DNA from 3 places in the Bradyrhizobium sp. 172 genome. Region 3 is predicted to be linked to each of the others. Evidence: predicted binding sites of a transcription regulator. Region 3 holds the regulator's gene; each other region holds the start of a gene.
What was found. The regulator PhoB, encoded in region 3, activates phosphate uptake and scavenging genes when phosphate is short. The targets are predictions, from matches to a motif close to TGTCATNNANCTGTCAT.

Region 1 (3,442 bases), 3.1 Mb from region 3:
TTCGGCGAGCCGGCCACCGCGTTCCGCCTCGCCAGCATCGGGCTGATCGTCGCCGGCATTGTCGGACTGAAGCTGGTTACCTGACGAAGATCTTGACCGCCCACCAGCTCAGCGCGGCGACGATGGCCGAGGCCGGCATCGTGATCACCCAGGCATAGACTATCGAGCTGGCGACGTTCCAGCGCACCGCCGAGAGGCGGCGGGCCGCGCCGACGCCGACGATGGCGCCGGTGATGGTGTGGGTGGTCGAGACCGGAACACCGAGAAAGGTCGCCATGAACAGGGTCGCGGCACCGCCGGTCTCGGCGCAAAAGCCCTGCATCGGGGTCAGCCTGGTGATGCGCAGGCCCATGGTGCGGACGATGCGCCAGCCGCCCATCAGCGTCCCCATCGCCATCGCGGCCTGGCACGAGAGCACCACCCAGAAGGGTACGAAGAATTCGCCGCCGAGCTGGCCCTGCGAATAGAGCAGCACGGCGATGATGCCCATGGTCTTCTGAGCGTCGTTACCACCATGGCCGAGCGAATAGAGCGAGGCGGAGGCGAATTGCAGGATGCGGAAGGCGCGATCCACGGCAAAGGGCGTGGAGCGCACCGAGGCCCAGGAGACGATCGCGACCAGCACCATCGCGAGCAGGAAGCCGACCAGCGGAGACAGCACGATGGCGATCACCGTCTTGGACAACCCGCTCCAGACCGCCGCTGAAAGGCCGGCTTTGGCCACGCCGGCACCAAACAAGCCGCCGATCAATGCATGAGACGAGGACGATGGGATGCCGAGCGCCCATGTCACCAGGTTCCAGACGATGGCGCCGACCAGCGCGGCGAAGATCACCTGAGCATCCACGATCGCGGGATCGATGATGCCGGTGCCGATAGTCTGGGCAACGTGCAGCCCGAACACCATGAAGGCGACGAAGTTGAAGAACGCGGCCCAGAACACCGCGTATTGCGGCCGCAGCACGCGGGTCGAGACGATGGTCGCGATCGAATTGGCGGCGTCGTGCAGGCCGTTCAGGAAGTCGAACAGCAGCGCGACGGCGATCAATCCGACAAGGACGGGAAGACCCAACGCAACATCCACGGCGTGGCCCCTGCCCTAAACTTGCTCGATGACGATGCTGTTGATCTCGTTCGCGACGTCGTCGAAGCGGTCGGCGACTTTCTCGAGATGGTCGTAGATCTCTGCGCCGACGATGAAATCCATCGCGTTGCCGCCGCGATGCTTGAGGAACAGTTCCTTCAGCCCGATATCATGGAGATCGTCGACGCGGCCTTCCAGCTTGCCAAGCTCTTCCGTGATCGCGGTCAGCATGGCCACGTTCTGACCGATCTTCTGCATCAGCGGCAGCGCGCGGCCGACCAGATTGGCGCATTCGATCAGAAGCCCGCCGATCTCCCGCATCGGCGGCTCGAAGCTGCGGACCTCGAACAGCATCACGGCCTTTGCGGTCTGCTGCATCTGGTCGATGGCGTCGTCCATCGAGGTGATCAGGTTCTTGATGTCGCCGCGGTCGAACGGGGTGATGAAGGTGCGGCGCACCGCGGTCAGCACCTCACGGGTGATGTTGTCGGCATCGTTCTCGAACTGGTTGACGCGCTGGCAATAGACCGGCGTCTCCTCGCCCCCGTTGAGCATGCTCTGGAGCGCGATCGAGCCCTGGATCACGGTCTGGGCGTGGCGGTCGAACAGGTCGAAGAACCGTTCTTCCTTCGGCAGGAAAGCGCGAAACAATCGCATCATGGGAGAGAGACTACCGGTTGGATGATGGCCTGGCCCAAGCGGGCCGTCATGAAACTGTCATAGACCATTTTCGATCCACGCGCGTGCCACCTCACGCCCGTGGAGCCGGATCATCCACCGCTTTCGCGCGTCAACACATCTTCTATTATATCAACGACTTACAGCGACCGCCGGAAGTAATGCGCGATTTCGCCGATGACGCCACGGCGGAAGGTGAGCACGCAGATCACGAAGATCGAGCCCTGGATCACGGTCACCCATTGGCCGAACCCCGCCAGATATTGCTGCATGGCGATGATCACGAAGGCACCGACCACGGGACCGAAGACGGTTCCGAGTCCGCCGACCAGCGTCATCAGCACGACTTCGCCCGACATCGACCAGTGCACGTCGGTGAGCGAGGCATTCTGCGCCACGAAGACTTTCAGCGCACCGGCAAAGCCGGCCAGCGTGCCCGACAGGACGAAAGCCAGGAACTTGTACTGATCGGTGCGGTAACCCAGCGAGATCGCGCGCGGCTCGTTCTCGCGGATCGCCTTGAGGACTTCGCCGAACGGCGAGTTGATGATGCGGAAGATCAGCAGGAAGCCGGCGAGGAAACCGACCAGCACCACGTAGTAGAGCACGGTGGGCTTGGTCAGATCGAAGACGCCGAACATGCGTCCCTGCGGAATGCCCTGGATACCGTCTTCGCCATGGGTGAACGGCGCCTGGAGGTAGATGAAGTACAAGAGCTGCGACAGCGCCAGCGTGATCATCGAGAAATAGATGCCCTGGCGGCGGATCGAGATATAGCCCGTGATGAGCGAGAGCACGAAGGCACCGGCGACCCCGACGAGGATGCCGAGTTCCGGCGGCAGCGCCCATACTTTCAGCGCATGCGCGCTGCAATAGCCGGCCGTGCCCAGGAACATCGCATGGCCGAAGGACAGTAAACCGCCGTAGCCGATCAGCAGGTTGAAGGCGCAGGCGAGCAGCGCGAAGCACAGCGCCTGCATCACGAAGAACGGGTAGACCCCCGTGAATGGCACCGAAGCCAGCAGCAGCGCCATCACCACGAACACGATCATCTCGTCGCGGATCGCGCGCGGGGTTACCGGCAGCGTGTCGTCCGTCAAGGCTGTCATATCAGGCCGCCCTTCCCGTCAATCCCGTTGGCTTCACCAAGAGCACCAGCACCATCAGCACGAACACGACGGTGTTGGAGGCCTCGGGGTAGAAATATTTGGTCAGGCCTTCGATCACACCGAGCGCGAAGCCGGTGATGATGGAGCCCATGATCGATCCCATGCCGCCGATCACGACCACCGCGAACACCACGATGATGAGGTCGGCGCCCATCAACGGCCGCACCTGGTTGATCGGCGCCGACAGCACGCCGGCGAGTGCTGCAAGGCCGACACCGAGGCCGTAGGTCAGCGTGATCATGCGCGGCACGTTGACGCCGAAGGCGCGCACGAGCGTCGGGTTTTCGGTGGCGGCGCGCAAATAGGCGCCGAGCCGCGTCTTCTCGATCAGGAACCAGGTCGCGATGCAGACCACCAGCGAGAAGATGACGACCCAGCCGCGATAGACCGGCAGGAACATGAAGCCGAGATTCATGCCGCCCTTGAGCTGGTCCGGAATGGCGTAAGGCAGGCCGGAGGAGCCGAAGTAGTTCTGAAACACGCCCTGCACGATCAGCGCAATGCCGAAGGT
Region 2 (3,442 bases), 390 kb from region 3:
CGTCTCGCTGCCGGGCCTCGCCCGCGCGGAAGCCGAGGCGCTGGTCGAGAAGGCGCACCAGGTGTGCCCGTATTCCAACGCGACGCGCGGCAATGTCGACGTCCGTCTGACGGTCGTCTGATCGGTTAGCTGAAGCGGCTGGCCCGAGATACCCCTCGGGCCGGCCGCCTCCCTTGATTTGCCATCCCGCGGGATTGCGGCGAGCGGCCTGCATGACGCCCTACGCGCGAAGCCATTGCCGGCTCGGACGAACCTCGTTAGGCCTGTGATCAATACCGACACAGGGGACGCGAAGGCATGACTGAAGCCGCCAGTTCTGGAGCTGCCATGGGTGCAATGAGCGGCCTGCGCGTCATCGATCTGACGCGCGTGCTCGGCGGCCCCTATTGCACCCAGATCCTCGCCGACCATGGCGCCGACGTGATCAAGGTCGAGCCGCCCGCAGGCGACGAGGTACGCGACTGGGGCCCTCCCTTCCACGAGGAAGACGCGGCCTATTTCATCGGCATCAACCGCAACAAGCGCTCGATCGGCCTCGACCTCGCCTCCGAGGGCGGCCGGACCGTGCTGCTCAAGATGCTGGAGAGCGCCGACGTCCTGATCGAGAACTTCAAGCCGGGCACGCTGGAGAAATGGGGCATCGGCAACGAGGTGTTACGCGAGAAATTTCCGCGCCTCGTGCATTGCCGGATCTGCGGCTTCGGCGCCGACGGCCCGCGCGGCGGCAATCCCGGCTATGACGCCATCATCCAGGCCATGACCGGCATGATCGCGGCGACCGGCTCGCCCGAGAGCGGACCGATGCGGATCGGCGTGCCGCTGGTCGACATCGGCACCGGCCTCTATGCGGCGATCGGCATCTTGATGGCGCTGTCGGAGCGGCAGCGCTCGGGCCAGGGCCAGTTCCTGGAGACCACGCTGTACGAGACCGGTCTCGCCATCATGCATCCGCACACCGCGAATTATTTCATGCATGGCAAGCCGCCGTCGCTCACCGGCAACGAGCATCCCAACCTCGTGCCCTATGCGATCTTCCCGACCAAGACCGACGACATCTTCATCGGCGTCGGCAATGACGGCACCTTCCGCAAGCTCGCCAAGGAGATCGGCAAGCCCGAGCTCGGCACCGATCCGCGCTTTGCGCGCAACAAGGATCGCATCGGCAATCGCGAGGCGCTGCGGGCCGAGCTTGCCGCCGTGTTCAGCCAGCACGAGGCCGAGCCGCTGTGCAATCGCCTGCTCGCCGCGGGCCTGCCCGCCGGCCCCGTGCAGAAGATCGACCAGGCATTGACCAACCCGCACACGATCGCGCGCGGCGATATTATCGAGAAGGATTGGTACAAGGGCGTGGCGTCGCCGATCCGGCTCGACCGCAGCAAGCCGAGCCTGCGGCGCCTGCCGCCGAAATTCAGCGAGCACGCCGCCGAGGTCCTGGGCGAATTCGGCTACTCCAGGTCCGAGATCGACGCGATGGTCGAGCAGGGCACTGTCTGCGGCCCCGAGCGCAAGCGCTAGCGCCCTCGCCTTCCACATCCCACGGCAATGCCGCAGTGCGGTGCGGGCGCTCTGTGCACCGCGAACGGAGGACGCTGCGCGCGCGGCATTCGCCTATTTGACGGCTTCCCTTTTCCAGCGCTTGCCGCTTTCGTTTCGGCCGCTTACACAGTCATGTGAACGTCATATGGCGCTGCTAGCGCAAGCGATCATTTTTGACGGCCCAAGGGAGGTTTACTTGATGGCTCTTCGACATTTTGGAGCGGCTGCCGCTATTGCACTCACGGTTGGACTATCGGCCTCGCCGGCCTTGGCCGTGACCGAAATCCAGTGGTGGCACGCGATGACCGGCGCCAACAACGACGTCATCGTCAAGCTCGCCACCGACTTCAACGCGTCGCAGAGCGACTACAAGGTGATCCCGACCTACAAGGGCAACTATCCCGATACGATGAACGCCGGCATCGCGGCGTTCCGCGCCGGCAACGCCCCGCACATCATGCAGGTGTTCGAAGTCGGCACCGCGACCATGATGGCCGCGACCGGCGCCGTGAAGCCCGTCTACAAGCTGATGGCCGACGCCGGCGAGAAGTTCGACCCCAAGATCTACCTGCCCGCCATCACCGGTTATTATTCGACGTCGAAGGGCGAGATGCTGTCCTTCCCTTTCAACTCGTCCTCGACCGTGATGTGGGTGAACCTCGACGAGCTGAAGAAGGCGAACGTAGAGATCCCGAAGACCTGGCCCGAAACGTTCGAGGCCGCCAAGAAGCTGAAGGCTGCCGGTCATGACACCTGCGGCTTCTCGGGCTCCTGGATCACCTGGGTCAATCTCGAGCAGCTCTCGGCGTGGCACAACGTGCCGCTCGCCAGCAAGGCCAACGGCCTCGACGGCTTCGACACCGTGCTCGAGTTCAACGGACCGCTTCAGGTCAAGCATCTCGAAACCCTGGTCGAGCTGCAGAAGACCAAGACCTATGACTACGCCGGCCGCACCAACACCGGCGAAGGCCGCTTCACTTCGGGCGAGTGCCCGATCTACCTGACCTCGTCGGCCTTCTTCGGCAACGTCAAGGCGCAGGCCAAGTTCAACTTCACCGCCGTGCCGATGCCGTATTATCCCGACGTCAAGGGCGCACCGCAGAACTCGATCATCGGCGGCGCTTCGCTGTGGGTGATGGGCGGCAAGTCGGCCGAGGAATACAAGGGCGTCGCGAAATTCCTGACCTTCCTCTCCGACACCGATCGCCAGGTCTACATCCACAAGGCCTCCGGCTACCTGCCGATCACCAAGGCGGCCTACGCCAAGGCGAAGGAAGAAGGCTTCTACAAGGATCAGCCCTATCTCGAGACCCCGCTGCTCGAGCTGACCAACAAGGAGCCGACCGAGAATTCGCGCGGTCTGCGCCTCGGCAACATGGTGCAGCTGCGTGACGTCTGGTCGGAAGAGATTGAGCAAGCGCTGGCCGGCAAGAAGACCGCCAAGCAGGCGCTCGATGCCGCCGTCGAGCGCGGCAACACGATGCTGCGGCAGTTCGAAAAGACCGCCGTCAAGTGAGGCAATGAGCGGCAGGCCGCGACCCGGCCTGCCGCTCTGCTGGCATCATGCAAAAGCAAGCCATCTTCCAGTCAAGACTGTTACCGTACGCGCTGGTTGCGCCGCAGCTCGCGATCGTCCTGATTTTCTTCTATTGGCCGGCCCTGCAGGCGGTGATCCAGTCCTTCCTGCTCCAGGATGCGTTCGGTCTGTCGACCACCTTTGTCTGGTTCGAGAATTACGTCGAGCTGTTCAAGGACGCAGCCTATTTCGAGGCGATCGTCCGGACCTTCTTGTTCTCGTTCGCCATCGCCGTCTCGTCGCTGTCCTTTGCGCTGCTGCTCGCCGTGATGGCGGACAAGCCGCTGCGTGGCTCGATGCTCTACCGCACGCTCCTGATCTGGCCCTATG
Region 3 (3,442 bases):
TTTTCGCCGTCCGGGCTCTGGAACAGATTCGACATGTGCCAGAGCTTGGTGGCCTGCTCCTGCAACGCCGCGACCAGCGCCGGATGGGCATGGCCGAGCGCATTCACCGCCACCCCGGAGGTGAAATCGAGATAGCGCTCGCCATTGGTCGCGATCAGCCAGCAGCCTTCGCCACGCTCGAAACCAAGGTCGGACCTGGCGAAAACGGGGAGCAAATGCGGCGCTGCGCTGTTAGTCATGATGGTCACTTGAATGTTGCGGACGGAGTGAGCGTGCATTGCGCAACGCACCATCGACCGGCCCGGAAAACGAAACGTGCCGCCTCTTGAGGGCGGCACGTGCGACTATCTTAGGCCTGGTGAAACGGGTGTCAATGCCGCCCGGAAAGCCTCGCGAAACGCTGAATCCGTAGTCTTGCGGTGCCGATTTAGAGGGATTTGGCCACGGAACATGTGGAAGCGAGTCGGCGGACTCTTGCGCGGGAGTCACGCCATATTGTAGCGTTTGGATTGTCAGATACGACATCTCGTGCAGTGGTTCTGATCTTTAAGTCCTTATGTACCGGCGTAAACGTTCGGGCGTTCAAGACGCGCCCGGCGAGCCTTAAGGGATTCTGGCGGCACGGGTTTTTGAAGGCTTAGGCATTCGCTGCGAGGCCCCAGGATGGCTGGCGCGCAGCGAGGGAAAGGGTGCAATGACGGTTTTGACCTGGTCCGATGATCGCGTCGAGCAGCTGAAAAAGCTCTGGGAGGCCGGACTTTCGGCCAGCCAGATCGCGGCGGAGCTCGGCAATGTGACCCGCAATGCCGTGATCGGCAAAGTGCACAGGCTCGGCCTTTCGGGCCGCGCCAAGAGCCCATCATCGGCAGCGCCGCGGCCGCGCAAGGCGCGCCCCGCGCAGCACATGATGCGGGTGAGCCGCCCGATCTCGCGCGGCAACACCGCGCTGGCGCAGGCCTTCGAGGTCGAGGCTGAGCCGGATCCGGTCACCTACGACAACGTGGTGCCGATGAGCCAGCGGCTGTCGCTGCTGGAATTGAACGAGGCGACCTGCCACTGGCCGGTCGGCGATCCCTCGAGCCCGGACTTCTTCTTCTGCGGTGGAAGGGCGCTGTCCGGACTGCCCTATTGCGCCCAGCACTCGCGCGTTGCGTACCAGCCCGCGTCGGATCGGCGCCGCGCACCGGTAAAGCCGGGTCCCCGTTAGTCGTCACGCGAAGACAGTTCAACAATTTCAGTGTCGTCCCGGCCTAGTGCGCAATTGCGCACGGGGGGCCGGGACCCATACTCCGAGCACGCAATAATCGTGCGGAAGGGGTCACTCCGAGTCTTCGCCAAACCACGTTCGGTGGTTATGGGTCCCGGATCAGCGCTCGCTTCGCTCGCTTGTCCGGGACGACGGCTGAGAATGCAGGGACAGCTCGCCAACAAACAAGCCTGCAACCCTACACCTGCTCCGCCTTCGCGAAGCGATCATCCAGCGCGTAGCCGGCGCCGCGGACGGTGCGGATCGGGTCCTGCTCGCGGCCGAGATTGAGCAGCTTGCGCAGGCGGCCGATATGCACGTCGACGGTGCGCTCGTCGATATAGATGTCGCGGCCCCAGACGCTGTCGAGCAGCTGCTCGCGCGAGAACACCCGTCCCGGATGCTCCAGGAAGAACTCCAGCAGGCGATATTCGGTCGGACCGAGATCGATCGGCCGGCCCGAGCGCGCCACGCGGCGCTTGTCACGGTCGAGCTCGATGTCGCCAAAAGCAAGGACGGTGGCGAGGCGCTCCGGGCTCGCGCGCCGCAGCAGGCCTTTCACGCGCGCCAGCAGCTCCGGCACCGAGAACGGCTTGACGATGTAATCGTCGGCGCCGGTCGCAAGACCCCGCACCCGCTCGCTCTCCTCGCCGCGCGCGGTGAGCATGATGATCGGGAGCTGCTTGGTCTCGGGACGGGTGCGAAGCCGCCGGCACAATTCGATGCCTGACAGGCCCGGCAGCATCCAGTCGAGCACGATCAGATCGGGGATGTGCTCCTTGAGGCGGGTGTCGGCGTCGTCGCCGCGCATCACCGTCTCGACGTCATAGCCGTCGCCTTCGAGGTTGTAGCGGAGAAGCTCGGTCAGGGCTTCCTCGTCCTCAACCACCATAATGCGTGCGCCCATCGGGTCGTCGCTCCTTAAGTCTTCAGGTGTTCGGTACCGTGTTGGCAAAGGTCGTCATGTCGCCCTTCGGCCGCTTGTCGGTGATCGCCTGGCCCTCGATCATGTAGAACACGGTCTCGGCGATATTGGTGGCGTGGTCGCCGATCCGCTCGATGTTCTTGGCGCAGAACATCAGATGGATGCAGAACGAGATATTGCGCGGATCCTCCATCATGTAGGTGAGGAGTTCGCGGAACAGCGAGGTGCAGATGGCGTCGACTTCCTCGTCGCCCTTCCACACCGCCATCGCCGCCGGCAAATCATGCGCGGCATAGGCGTCCAGCACCGACTTGACCTGCTGCTGCACGAGGTCGGTCATGTGCTCGAGGCCGCGGAACAGCTTGAGCGGATGGAAGTCCGTCTCCAGCGCCGCGACGCGCTTGCCCATGTTCTTGGCGAGGTCGCCGATGCGCTCGAGATCGGTCGCGACGCGCATGGCGCCGACGATCTCGCGCAGATCGACCGCCATCGGCTGGCGGCGGGCGATGGTGAGCACCGCACGCTCCTCGATGCGCTTCTGCAGCGCGTCGAGCTCGGTGTCGATGGCGACGACGCGCTGGCCGAGCGGGACGTCGCGGCGGATCAGCGCGTCGACGGACTCGACGATCATGCGCTCGGCGATGCCGCCCATCTCGGCGACCAGGCGAGTGAGTTCCTGGAGGTCGGTGTCGAAAGCCTTTGCGGTATGTTCAGAACCCATGTCGCGTCTCCTAGCCGAACCGGCCGGTGATGTAATCCTGCGTGCGCCGATCTGACGGCGACGTGAAGATCTTGCTGGTGTCGTCGAACTCTATCAGCTCGCCGAGATACATGAAGGCGGTCTTGTCGGAGACGCGCGCCGCCTGTTGCATGTTGTGGGTGACGATAGCGATCGTGTAATCCTCGGACAGCTCCTGGATCAGCTCCTCGACCTTGGCGGTCGAGATCGGGTCGAGCGCCGAACAGGGTTCGTCGAACAGGATCACCTCGGGCCGCACCGCGACGGTGCGGGCGATGCAGAGGCGCTGCTGCTGGCCGCCGGAGAGCGACAGGCCGGAGGCGTTGAGCTTGTCCTTGACCTCGTTCCACAGCGCGCCGCCGCGCAGCGCCTTCTCGACGCGGCCGTCCATCTCGGACTTCGAGATCTTCTCATAGAGACGGATGCCGAACGCGATGTTCTCGTAGATCGTCATCGGGAACGGCGTCGGCTTCTGGAACACCATGCCGACGCGGGCGCGCAGCAAATTGAGGTCCAGCCTGGGGTCGAGAAT

Region 1: IVB07_RS22085 (DUF47 domain-containing protein) is a predicted target of PhoB. The motif match lies at 1,789-1,805, and genes of this name have one in related genera.
Region 2: ugpB (sn-glycerol-3-phosphate ABC transporter substrate-binding protein UgpB) is a predicted target of PhoB. The motif match lies at 1,665-1,681, and genes of this name have one in related genera.

What each region holds. Positions count from the first base shown of each region.
Region 1 is NZ_CP064701.1:4,556,691-4,560,132, forward strand. Features, by position in the region: gene sugE (quaternary ammonium compound efflux SMR transporter SugE) at 1-84, shown strand, start outside; gene IVB07_RS22080 (inorganic phosphate transporter) at 77-1,084, opposite strand; gene IVB07_RS22085 (DUF47 domain-containing protein) at 1,100-1,744, opposite strand; gene IVB07_RS22090 (branched-chain amino acid ABC transporter permease) at 1,903-2,871, opposite strand; gene IVB07_RS22095 (branched-chain amino acid ABC transporter permease) at 2,873-3,442, opposite strand, start outside.
Region 2 is NZ_CP064701.1:8,055,806-8,059,247, forward strand. Features, by position in the region: gene IVB07_RS38055 (organic hydroperoxide resistance protein) at 1-121, shown strand, start outside; gene IVB07_RS38060 (CaiB/BaiF CoA-transferase family protein) at 298-1,515, shown strand; gene ugpB (sn-glycerol-3-phosphate ABC transporter substrate-binding protein UgpB) at 1,736-3,052, shown strand; gene ugpA (sn-glycerol-3-phosphate ABC transporter permease UgpA) at 3,100-3,442, shown strand, end outside.
Region 3 is NZ_CP064701.1:7,669,522-7,672,963, forward strand. Features, by position in the region: gene IVB07_RS36360 (aspartate aminotransferase family protein) at 1-239, opposite strand, end outside; gene IVB07_RS36365 (GcrA family cell cycle regulator) at 695-1,207, shown strand; gene phoB (phosphate regulon transcriptional regulator PhoB) at 1,446-2,153, opposite strand; gene phoU (phosphate signaling complex protein PhoU) at 2,176-2,892, opposite strand; gene pstB (phosphate ABC transporter ATP-binding protein PstB) at 2,903-3,442, opposite strand, start outside.